DNA from 4 places in the Blautia sp. HA8986 genome. Region 2 is predicted to be linked to each of the others. Evidence: riboswitches for the same ligand, from Rfam matches in the RefSeq annotation. Region 2 holds a riboswitch; each other region holds the start of a gene.

What was found. A riboswitch is a leader RNA that binds a small molecule or an ion and turns the genes downstream of it on or off. The one in region 2 is predicted to bind cyclic di-GMP.
Region 1: linked by a shared signal. The riboswitch ahead of AC04Q4_RS11595 (response regulator) and the one ahead of AC04Q4_RS06470 (PAS domain-containing protein) in region 2 are both predicted to bind cyclic di-GMP.
Region 3: linked by a shared signal. The riboswitch ahead of AC04Q4_RS10610 (response regulator) and the one ahead of AC04Q4_RS06470 (PAS domain-containing protein) in region 2 are both predicted to bind cyclic di-GMP.
Region 4: linked by a shared signal. The riboswitch ahead of AC04Q4_RS07510 (extracellular solute-binding protein) and the one ahead of AC04Q4_RS06470 (PAS domain-containing protein) in region 2 are both predicted to bind cyclic di-GMP.

Annotation. Positions count from the first base shown of each region.
Region 1 is NZ_JBWLUQ010000001.1:2,503,663-2,506,880, forward strand. Features, by position in the region: gene AC04Q4_RS11595 (response regulator) at 1-1,201, opposite strand, end outside; cyclic di-GMP riboswitch class I at 1,410-1,500, opposite strand; gene AC04Q4_RS11600 (MATE family efflux transporter) at 1,645-3,000, opposite strand.
Region 2 is NZ_JBWLUQ010000001.1:1,378,604-1,381,821, forward strand. Features, by position in the region: gene AC04Q4_RS06470 (PAS domain-containing protein) at 149-1,780, opposite strand; cyclic di-GMP riboswitch class I at 1,927-2,002, opposite strand; gene gnpA (1,3-beta-galactosyl-N-acetylhexosamine phosphorylase) at 2,080-3,218, opposite strand, start outside.
Region 3 is NZ_JBWLUQ010000001.1:2,279,726-2,282,943, reverse strand. Features, by position in the region: gene AC04Q4_RS10615 (hypothetical protein) at 1-708, shown strand, start outside; cyclic di-GMP riboswitch class I at 1,115-1,220, shown strand; gene AC04Q4_RS10610 (response regulator) at 1,333-3,218, shown strand, end outside.
Region 4 is NZ_JBWLUQ010000001.1:1,607,018-1,610,235, reverse strand. Features, by position in the region: gene AC04Q4_RS07530 (amidohydrolase family protein) at 1-47, shown strand, start outside; gene AC04Q4_RS07525 (hypothetical protein) at 193-513, shown strand; gene AC04Q4_RS07520 (hypothetical protein) at 646-1,119, shown strand; gene AC04Q4_RS07515 (helix-turn-helix domain-containing protein) at 1,289-1,621, shown strand; cyclic di-GMP riboswitch class I at 1,765-1,840, shown strand; gene AC04Q4_RS07510 (extracellular solute-binding protein) at 1,940-3,218, shown strand, end outside.

The DNA.
Region 1 (3,218 bases), 1.1 Mb from region 2:
TTATATTTTCTTCCTTTGCCTCTGTAATATCTCTGAGGAAAATCATGGCATATTCAGAATCTTCTATTTCACCACGCATGATCACATTGCGTACCCAGCGTTCTTTTCCGTTCAGTATGATACGGCATTCCAAACTCAGCTCCGTCTCCAGACCCTTTAATTTTTCTGCGATATAAGAACGATTATAGAAATCTGTTACTGCCTTTTTGTTCTCATCTATAACATAATATTCTACAAAATGACTGATAAGTTCATCCCAGGTATGGCTTTTTTCAAATGCAGTCATCAAAGAAGCTTCCACCTTAAAGGTATCAAAAGAATTTTTTTCCAGATTTACATAATATTCGCATAAATTCGACTTTGTAAAAGCACGGTGAAGGGCAGCTAACTTCTGTTCCTGTATAATTCTTTTTTTCTCTGTATCGATATTAACAAAAATTCCCGCAATCCTGTTGGCCGTACCATCCACGCGGCGTATCACTTCTGCTGATGCACGAAACCACTGATATCTGTTATCCTTCATTCTGAGACGGTATTCTACATTATATTTTATCTGATTGGTCCTATCTGCAATCGCTGAATAAAGCTGATTCATCACCCTTTCTTTATCCTGCGGGTGCAAAAGCTCTGACCAGGAATCAAGTTTATTCGGAAAATCCAGAATATCTTGATAGCCCAGCATTCTTCGAAAAGCATGACTCCAGCTTACATCAACGATTTTGCCGTTTTCGTCACAATCAAAATACCAGTGTCCGGAACAGATTGCTCCGTTTATCAGGGTCAGATTCTCATATTCCCAGTTAACCTGTACAGACATCGCCCAGATTTCCTGACCATTCTTATCTGTTGTATTCTCCTTATAAAGATACACATTGATCGGAGATCCGTCTGCTGTAAGAATCCGCCCTTCTCCTCTCCCTTTGATAAAGGGGAAACGTTCTTCATCCAGAAAGCTGACATTTTCACCGTAAAAAAGATTCTTAAGGGAACCTTTTGTCTGCTTCATAAAAGACTCATATGTATAACCAATATTATATAACAACAGTTCACTTACTGACAAAATAGTCAGCTCTGAATCAAAATAGCCCGTGATCGTGCCTACTCCACCATTATTTACTATTGTTTTCTGAAGTGCCTCAAATACATTATCTCCAAGTGCTGTCATGTTTGAAGAATATATTTTATCTTCATAGTTCCTTATACAACTCATTTCTTAGAAATTCTCCCCCATCTTATGCTATTGCTATCCTGATCCATTCTGCTTTTCATTAATTCCAGCCACGAAAAAAAGGCACCTGTCAGATAAGTCTGCAGGTGCCCTTGCTATGTTTTTTCTAAATCATCACATATTTATATAGCATAAAAAATGCTGGCATTTCTCTTTATCACATCTTTATTCATATAAAAACAGTGGCAACCGGCTGACATGGTCAATTTCTCTGACTTTAGTCCCATTTGGCTTTGCGTCACGGCTTTTCAACCGTTTTGCTCTTTATTATTTTATTTTCTTTGATAAGAATAATACCATAAGTTTACCACGTCAATATATCCCTTTAAATTTTATTAAAATTCCAAGTATTTCTTCTCTCATCGTCCGGTAAGTCTCCGTTGATCTATACAGTTCTGATAGCTGCAGCCACATGATCAGTCAAAATCTCTGGTAATGTTCGTAAGCCACTTATTTCTGAAATAGTGGATGAATACCACAGGCATTTTTTCGAACTCATCCAGAGTCATTATAAAATATACCCAGACAGGCGGCAGTTTTAAAACATATGCTGCAAGGAAAGTAAGAGGAACTGCAACAAGCCACATAAATATGGAATCCACGATCATTCCAAACCTGGAATCACCACCGCCTCTGAAACAGCCGCATATAAGACAGGTATTGATACCCTCTCCCACAAGACGCCAGGTGGTCATAACTATAAAAATGCCAAGATAATAAATGGCTGTCTCTGTCAGTTTATCCCGGTAGAAATCAAGTATCATAGGACGGACTGCCAAAATAATGGCACATCCGATCAGACTTACAATAATTGTTATTATCAGCATACGTTTCCCATATTCTCTTGCTGTATCCTTATGGTCTTTACCAAGCTCCTGGCTGATAATAATGGTAGTAGCGTTGGCAAAGCCGCGACAGGCGATAGCACCAATATTTACCACCATAACAGCAACGGCATTTGCGGCAACCATATCATCACCAATGTGGCCAAGAATCGCTGCAAATGCTGAGCTGGCAAAGCTCCAGACAACATCATTTATTACAGCCGGAGAGGCAATTTTCATAAAGTCCCGAAACAGAATACCAGATTTTGCAAAGAAATATTTTATCCGGAATCTGACATCGGAGCTGTTTAATGAATAGATGAGACAAATCAATACCTCTGCGATTCTGGCAATAACAGTACCAAGAGCAACACCTGTAACGCCAAGCTTTGGAAGTCCAAACAATCCAAAGATAAAGGAGGCATTACAAAGCACATTGACACAAAGAGATACAATGTATGTAACAGAAGGTATCATTATTTTTCCGACACTTCGAAGAGCACTCATAAAAACCTGAGAGAATCCCATAAACATAAAGGAAAATGAGATTACCTTCAAATATTCACTGCCGGCAGCAATAGTATCCGGACTGTTTGTGAAAATCTTCATAATCGTAGTCGGCATGGAAAAGGAGATAACGAAAAATACAAGAGAAACGATCAGCGAGATTCTCTCTGCCAGGCCGAGAATCTTTTCTACTGTCTTTTTATCCCCCTTTCCCCAGTACTGGGCACATAAAACCGAGGTACCTGTGGCCATGCCGTAATATAAACAGAAAAGAATAAATGTATACTGGTTGGCAAGGGACGAAGCCGACATGGCAGTCTGGCTTACATATCCCAGCATTACGGTATCAGCAACATTTACCAGTGTTCCGATCAGATTTTGAATCATGATCGGAAATGCTAATTTTGATGCATATTTCAAGAAATCTTTTTTATTTAACATACAACAGTTCTTCCTTAGTTCTTAGAATTTATAATCCTGTGGCATATCTGACAAAATGCCTGACTGACTCATCTTTCGCAGGCAATCCGTCCATATCGAAGTCCTCAAAATACAGCTCCATCCTGTCATTGAGTGGAAGGAAATTCTCATCTGTCCAGGACCGGTTTTGCAGCACTACTCAGGTCCTCAGTGAATTCCTATAAGCTATTTACTTATAG
Region 2 (3,218 bases):
AACTGTTACAATAGATCATATCTTCTACTGTAACAGCTTTTATATCCTACTTTTGCGATAGGTTTAATTATATTATTGTCTTTTTCTTCTGTCAATGGTGGCAGCTGATTTCACAGAATCTTCACGATTCGGCCACGTAACTGCGGGACTAGATCTCCACAAGCTTCTCTTCTGTAGTATCCTGAGCCATGAGCAGTACTTCCTCTGCCTTTCCCTCTTTCCATGTAAGTGGAGAGATTGCAATAGATTTAAACTGTTTCTCATCCCTGGTACAATATTCAAAACGGTAAATATCATCCGGCCCTTTCAGCATTTTCCGTATATTTTCCACTGAAAAAGCCTGCTTCAGGGTAAGATTACCGGAAACGGTCTTAAATCTGGATGCCATATACTCTACAAATTCGCAATATTTTCCCTCCGGTTTACATGCAGAGTCATTCATATTCTGACTGTAAAAATGATAAATATCCCGTTCCAGATCACATGCTACATAACAGTCAACAAGCTTCACCGTACCTTTAATCAGCTGATTCATGATCCTGTTCTGGTTGGTTATTTCCTTAAGATTTTCTTCTTTTCTTTTTACTTCTGTGACATCACTTACAAAACCCAACGCATAACGGGGCGTATCCCCGGCAGAGTCCCGGATGATCACATTTCGTATCCAGCGCATATTTCCGTTCATCAGGATCCTGCACTCCAGATTGATTTCTTCGCTTCCCTCTTCCAGCTTCCTGGCAATATAAGCCCGATCATAAAATTGTTTCATCATTTCACGGTCTTCCCAAACCACATAAGTATCCGTGAAACGACCGATCATCTCATCCCATGTGATGTTTTTCTCGAACATTCCTGCCAGCTCTCCCTCCATTTTCATGGAATCAAAACTGTTTTCTTTAAGATCCACATAATATTCACAGAGGTTGGCTTTCGTGTATGCGCGGTGAAAAGCATCTGCTCTCCTAGTGTACTGCGCTGCTTTTTTCTCTTTATCAATATTTACAAAAATTCCCACCATATGAAAAGCGGTTCCATCCGCACAGCGGCTGACTTCGCCCTTGTCCCTGAACCACTGATAACTGCCGTCTGCCAGACGCATCCGGTATTCCACATCATATTTTGTCTCGTCTGTACAATCCCGAAAAGCATCATAAAAAGCCCTGTCAACCATTTCAATATCACCGGGATGGACTCCTGCTTGCCAGGTTTCCAGGCTGTCGGGAAAATCCAGTATATTGTGGTATCCCAGCATTTTTCGAAATTCATAACTAAAAAAAACATCTGTGGGTTTTCCATGCTGATCACATTTCACAGACCAGAAGCCTGAGCTTATGACCTGGTTGACCAGCTGCATGTTTTCCTGCATCTCATCAATATGAGCAGACAAAATCCAGAGCGGTGTTCCCTCATTGTCAAAGGAATCTGTTTTATAGGCACGTATTTTCACAGGTGCTCCTTCTTTATTCAGCATCTTTACATCCTCTGAACCATGAATCTTCACCAAACGCTCATTCCGAATAAAATCATCATTCTCACCACAGAATACATTTTTCAGTGATCCCGAAACCACTTCCATAAATTCTTCATAACCGTATCCCAGATTATGCAGAAAAAATTCACTCACATATGCTATGGTAAGATCCTCGTCATAATAACCGGCTATAATGCCTACCGCCTGATTATCTTCAAGGGCAATACTTATGGCAGCATATGACTCCCTGCAAAGCTTAAAATCACCAGACGAATATAATTTTTCTCCTTTAAACAACTCCGTATTCATCAATCATTCACTCCGTATTCCCAACTGCAGCAGTTTTCCCGAGTTTGATCCATGACGCACGGGCATATACTCTCACGTATTTTTACACACTAAAAAAAACAGGGTCAGGATATAGACATGCAACTATACCGTTCCCTGTTTCTAATCCCTGCAACTGGCTGCCATTTTAAAGGCCCTATAGCTTTGCGTCACAGCTTTTCAACTGCTTTGCCCATATATTCTTTTCTTAGATCTGTACTATTATACCCTTACTTACAGGCACTGTCAACAGCTCTTCCTGATTTATCTGAGCTGCTTTTTTAAATCTGATACCAACGGATCTCATTGGCCTCCAGATGAAGGTCAAAGCTGCTTCCATCGCCTGTGTAAACAACAGTATCCTGTGGCTCATAAGTGTTGTTTACCACACAGTATTTACCATTTTCTACATAAGCGTGCACTTCCACATTGTAATTGGAAGAAAACCAGCAGTGAAGTTCCTCCTCTGCCGCCGCAGACCAGAGCACCGCCCTGTAAAGGACACGGCTGTTGCAGAAGCTGTAAGGAAGTCCGCTGATATAAACGCCGCGTCCTTTTCCAAATGTTTTTACTGCCATCTGCACCTCCTGGTCTTTCTGGATCAGGATTTCTGTCTCAGGCAGTGCAAAAATATTCTTTTTTCCTTCGCCAAAATCTACAGTTCCGTCTGTATCTTCCAGGATAAAATGGTTCTTATGCTCTTCCCAGTTATACTTATCTGTGTTGAGATTAAATCCTCGTTCTTCCTCCACACCTAAAATATCATCCAGCTGGAAGAATTTTCCCTGCCACTGATGAGCAGCCGGTTCCCCTACACCAATGAAACCGCCGCCATTATAAACAAATTTTCTCACAGCTGTAAGGATCTCAGGATCAGCCCAGTTCGCTCCGCCGGACTGTGCAGTGTCCGCGTCTCCCACATTGATGATCACATCGAAATCTTTTAAAATATCTTTGTTCTCACGGATATCGTCAAAACTGATAAAAGAAACATCAAATGGTGCACCGCTTAAGGCCTCGATAATTCCGAAATACGAATAATTCTGCTTGTAATAGATTGCATGATGTACCATATGGTTACCCCAGGAGCGCATTTTTCCCCAGCAGTTCAGGACTGCCACACGTTTCACGCAGTAAGGTGTTGTTCCCCGGATATTGTCATAAAGCACACGGAATTCCTGGCAGACTTCTTTAATATACTGTACAAAATCCGGGAACTCCAGAGCCAGCTTCAGATAACCGCCGTAACCGATTCTCTGGATCGGGCTTCGGAGAATCGCTCTTCTTGCTGTCACCCAGTTTACTTTCGCTTCTTTTACAGGATCGCCACCTTCATGGAAAGTATCCGGGAAAAAGTATGGCAGAAATCTTCCTTCTGTATATTTCACATTTTTAATATCGCTGAACAGCCGCAATGTTG
Region 3 (3,218 bases), 900 kb from region 2:
GGAACATATGGTTCGGCAGCAGTTCTGGACAGTTTTTCCGGAAGACTGAATCCTGTATCCACCAACCGGATCAGCGGCGGCTTCCAGAAAGTTCTGGGATTTACCAATGGAACCGAGAATCAGTCCAATCTGGTAGCAAGTCTCTTTGGAAAGGGAGATTACAGTGATTATTACAATACCAGCCTTTTTCTGAAAACAAACGGCGATCCTACCGATATTTACATAGCAGACATCGGCTTTGAGGACAGCGATTCGAAGAATCCAATCTCATCTGCGATCCGGGTCGGTTTTGTAGTACATAAAGTTGGAAAAAAACAGCCATCACAGGGTGAATACATTTTTGCCATAAGTGATAAGAAAAACCCGCAGGCAGAATACAATACAGCTAAAGGAAAAGAAGGTGATGTGCTGGATTGCACGAAGACAGACGGAAAATTAAAACCAGTAGCAGTGACTTATCCATATATTTATGCTACTACTTATACCGATCAGAATAGTCAAAACTGGATAGCCACGAAGGTTGGAAAGAACTATGAAGTTTCATCTGGCACACAAAAAATTGCTTCTTCCGTAGGGTATGATGGCGTAAAAATGCGTGTTTATATCTGGATGGAAGGTACCGATGCTGATTGTGTCAATAATGCAGCAGCAGAAGACCCGGCAACTTATAACGTAAATGTAAAACTGGCAGGTATTTCTGCTGAATAAGACAGCAAATATAAATTGAAAGGTCATGGCAGAGCCATGGCTTTTCTTTTATCCTAAATATGCGAAAAAAACAGGATATCATATGGGAGCAAAGTACGCTAATAACAAAGCAAATACAAGCAATAAAAATGGAATTCCCTAAACCAGAACTCCACTTTATATTATTTCTTCAATAATATCTTCATATAAAAAAATATCTCCCCTGGGGCACATCGTTGAGAGGTGCGGGGAGTCCTGTTAATATTACTATATGTATAACAGATAATAATATCAATGTGCAAAATAGCCAAAATTCATCCTAATCCCTGACAATGCAACCTGGCATACGCAAAATACACGGATTTTCTATCCAACATTATTGACGTATGAAAAACTTCATGGTATTTTATTTTTGATAAAAATGGAAATTATTTCAAGGCAAACCTGCTGAAAGGCAGGGCCGCAAAGCCAGAAGGGGCTAAAATCAGTGTGATGTTAAAGAAATATAGTAGGGACGCTGGCAGGTTTTGGAAGGTGTCCTTTTTTGTATGCAAAAATGGATAAGAAAACTGGCAGGGATAGGTTCTCTGTATATAGATAAAAGCAGGATAACGAAGCATGAAACAGAGTGAGGATTTTTATAAAATGGGAAATTATGAAGACAAAATATATTTTTTAAGTGAGACTGTACCGGGACAGACACAGGCCATGTCACAGGCAGTACAGAAAACACTGGAAAATAATGGCGGGGTAGGCATAATGACAGGATATTATGACCAAAACCTGTCTGTTTTATCTGTGAGCAATCTGCTGTTACATAGTACAGGATATACATTCGACTCTTTTATGAAGCAGACAAACGGCTCATTGAAAAATTTCTTTTATGGAGAGGAAGATATACTGGATCGAGATCGTTTTTTGCAGCTTCACGGAGCAGGGGAATCACAGATCCTTACAGCAGACGGTACAGTGAATAATGTACGGCTTTATAAAGAAGATGCGACAGATGAGGCGGGCAGACAGATCTGGGTTATGTCCGTACAGGTCAACTGGGATCATGTAAATCTGGCACTGCTCAATGAGGCTATCTGTTCCGGCTTCTGGTATTTTGACTGTGACGAAAACAGTGAGATTGTGAATGCAAACTGGAGTCATGAATTCCGAAAAATGCTTGGCTATCATGACACTCTGGACTTTCCGAATAAACTGGAATCCTGGTCAGATCTTCTGCATCCACAGGATAAAGAAAGAGTAATGGTGCAGCTTCAGGCGGCAATTAAGGATAAGACGAACCAGATAAAATACCAGGTAGAGTATCGTATGAGAATGAAGGATAATCAATACCAGTGGTTTCGGGCATCGGCAGAAGTAATACGCCGTCTGGATGGTTCTGCCAGCAGGATTGCCGGGATTTTTATTAACATTGATGGGGAGAAAAAAGAAATCATGCAGGCACAAAAATTTGCTGCTTTCCACCGAGCTTTTACGAAAGCAGATCTGTGCGAGTATTATGTGAATCTGGAAGCGAATACTTTTGATACCTTTAAGGTTGAAACATCCCTGATGACAGTCTTTGAACAGAGTCATACATGGGATGAATTGATCCGGCATTTTGTGGATTCCTATGTTGTGGAGAAAGATAAGAAGGCGGTATCCTCTTTTTACGACCGTGGTTATATTGCAGAAAGGCTGAAGGGTCTGGAAACCGAATTGGCTTTGGAGTGCCGTATCACTCTGAATGGAGAAGAACGATGGGTCCGTAATGTGATCATACGCGGCGAGATAGAGGATTCAGAATATGCCATGATCTTTCTGCGGGATATCACAGAGACAAAGGTGGAGAGTGCACGGCATCTGCAGATGGCAGCGGATAATGCTTCCATGGAGCAGCTGATCCAGAGTATTGTGCGTCTGGTTGACCGTTTTGTTGTCTGTGATCTGGAAAATGACAGATATGAATTCTACAATCTGAATGGACAGATGATATATAAACCTCTGGGATTTTATCATGATTTTCAGATGCAGGTTCTTGAAAAATATAAGACACTGGAACCATTGGAAGCTATAGATATCCTGATAGCCCCGGATAATATTCGGAAAAAACTGAAAAGTGAAAATGATATTTATAAGTTTGAGTATTGCAGCCAGGATGAAAAGACTTATAAGATCGCTTCTTACATACCCCTGGAATGGGAGGATGGAAAACTGGTAAAAGTATTGCTGGCATCCATGGATGTGACACAGGAGAAAAAAGCAGAGATTGAATCCCGTCAGGCACTGAAAGAGGCTTACTGTTCTGCAGAAAATGCTAATCGTGCGAAAACAGAATTCCTTTCCAATATGTCCCATGATATCAGGACACCGATGAACGCTATTGTCGGTCTGACAGCGATCGCAGGAGCAAATATTGAGAGTCAGGACAGAGTTATTGAATGTCTCAGCAAGATTACAGAATCAAGCCGCCATCTGCTGGGGCTGATCAATGAAGTGCTGGATATGGCACGTATCGAAAGCGGAAAAATGACGCTGGC
Region 4 (3,218 bases), 230 kb from region 2:
CAGTTCTTGGCGGTGAGATCGTTTTTGAGAGAAATACAGAAAAATAATGAAATGAAAATCAGAGTCTGACGGAACGGTCGGCCTCTGATTTTTTTACAGGCGAAGAATAAAGAAGTGGAAAAAGCAGGAGAAATAGATGAAGAGATATGCTATGATAGAATCATAACCTGACGTGATGAAGGGGGAAAGCAAATGGATGTAGCTACTATGGTTGCAATCAATAATCTGAACATGATCAATATGATGACTATGCTGCAGGAAGCAAACAATATCGTGATCATGAATGAAAATGGAAAGGAATGGAAAGATATGGACGGATCATTATTAGAGCAGTATATGGGAAGAGAATGTGTGGTAAGCCTGTTTAACGAGGTCGGCGCGATCAAAGGAAAGCTGATGGCAGCAGATGCCCAGTGGGTGCAAGTAGATACTGTAAAGAAAGGAACACAGCTGATCAACCGGAATATGATCCGTAATATTACGTTTGATAAATGTGGAGGTGGATGGAGATGAATTTCTCTATTACAAACTGCCGAAGATTACCATTGTGCTCATAAAAAGAACCACAGCAGACAGGAAGGGATCGTTAATATAATGTGAGATAAAGAATGGTATGCAAAACGTGATCCAAAAACAGACGAACTTATGAAAATCGCAAAGATATATGTGACTGTATATTATGCGGAAAAAGGTGAACAGAAGCTGCATCATTTTAAGAAGTCAATGGATATTGGAAATGGACATGGCGGTATTGTGAGTCAGTTGAAGCATGATAATGAAATGAAGCTTACAGATGAGTGTTGGATCAATTACCAGAAAGGCAAAGGAAATGAAGAGTTCCAAAAGTATATGGAAGATTTGACAGACATGCAGAATCATGTGCTTCCGTATCTGCAGAGCTTTTGTAACCTGGAAGAAAAAGGTGTGAAGGAGAGAAGAGAACTGCAGATAGCAGAAAGAAATGAAGGAAGAGCAGATGAGTGGGGAACAAGCACCGAAGCGAATGCTGTGGTTAAGGATGTGGGAAAAGAAGATAGAAAACTGACACAGCAGAAGCAGGCGGTAGCTGGAAAAGATAAGACGGAGAGAGGGACTGATCGGGGTGTAAGGACGGTGTAGAATAAGCATAACGAGTCGGAGGTCACAAGCGAAAATGACTTTTGCGGAAACGAAAGTATCTTTATATTTTTTATCCGTATACTTCCTATAATGGGAATGAATACTTGCAAAATTGATTGCTAATATTTTTTCATTATTACAGGTACAATAAGAACATGTAATAGCGGAAATGAGGTATAGTTACTTGCAGGTAGAGAAGTATATTGCGGATAAAATAACATCTTTATGTGAAAAGCGTGATATCAGTAAATACAGATTATCGCAACTGTCTGGAATTTCCCAGTCGTCACTGGGAAGGATCATGGCGCAGAAAAACCTGCCGTCGCTGATCACACTTGAAAAAATATGTGCAGCTTTGGGCGTGACATTATCGCAGTTTTTTCAGGAAGGTAATTCAGAGAATCTGACAGAAGAGCAGGAAGAAGTTTTAAGGATATGGAACGATCTGAATACAAATGAGCAGGAAACAGTGATGTCAATGCTGCGTGGACTTCGGAAGTAGGAGAACGGTTCGATGTATATATCGGCTGTTCTTTTTTTTGTTTTTGAACGTTAAAACGGTAATTTTTTTCTTGTGCATAGTAGAACGTTAAAGTATAATAAAATTAGTTTTTTTTGGCATAAGTTTAAAAGCTATATCTATAATAAGGAAATCGGCAAACCAGATGAAAGTCTGGGACGCAAAGCTACAGGGCCTGTAAAATGGCAGCCAGTTGCATAAAATGAGGTGCACTGTCTGTCTGACGGTGCTTTTTTACGGTGTTATTTCATAGGCGTAACAATAATGATTTTATCAGGAAAGAATGAGGAAAATAAAAGTATGAAAAAGGCAAAACGTTGTCTGATTGCAGTGGTGTCAGGTGTACTTGTAGCATCTGCTGTCTTGTCTGGATGTGGACAGTCAAAGAAAGAAGTATCTAAAAATGATGATCATCTTACCGTTTATCTGTGGGAAAATCGTTTGATGAAAAATATTGCACCCTATATCCATGAACAGTTTCCTGATCAGGATATTGAATTTATTATTGGTAACAATGATACCGATTTATACAGTTATTTTAAAGAACATGATGAATTACCGGATATCATAACAGTACGTCGATTCTCTGGAACAGATGCACAGGACTTACAGCCTTATCTTATGGATTTTGCTTCTTATGATGTTGTTTCCAAGTATTATTCTTATGCGGTGCAATATTATAAGAATGAGGAGGATGAAATCCAGTGGCTGCCAATCTGTGGTATTCCGCAGACGATCATTGCCAACAAAACACTGTTTGATCAGTATGGCGTAAAGATTCCAGAAAATTATGAGGAATATGTACAGGCCTGTCAGCAGTTTTATGATAATGGCATAAAACCGTATTCCATGGATCTTGGTGAAGACTGGTCTAATAATGAGATCATCCAGGCGGCGGCAATCGGTGAGTTCACAAGCCTGGATGGTATTGAATGGCGAAACGGTGCAGAGACTGCATCGGATGAAGTAAAGTTTGATGATGCATTATGGAAACGTATTTTTTCAGAAACCAGCCAGTTTCTGAAAGACTCGCACTTTGGTAAAGAAGATATCAATATTGACGTCGATACAGGAATCCAGATGTTTGTCGAGGGAAAATCAGCAATGTTTCATGGACATCCGACGGTTATGCAGCAGCTGCAGAAACAGATGGATGCGGAGCTGACCCGTATTCCTTATTTTTCACAGACATCGGATGAATCCTATGTGTACATGACTCCGTCCTTAAACATTGCATTTAACAAAAACCTGGAAAAAGACCGGGAGAAACTGGATACTGCACTGGATGTGCTGGATTGTATGATTTCAGAAGAGGGGCAAAAACTGATTGCGGATGGAAGCGGTGTTATTTCATTGAATACAGATGTTCCAACCATGATGCAGGATGTGCCTGGACTGGAAGAGGAAATTAACAATAATGCTGTTTATATCCGATATTCCGCTCAAAAATCATTTGATGCAAGTCTTGAGGCTGTTCACGGATTACTGTCAGGGGAAATGGATGAAACACAGGCTTATGATACTTTGCGCAGTGTAATGAATCGTAAAGATCCAGAAGAAAAAGCAACGGTGAATTTTG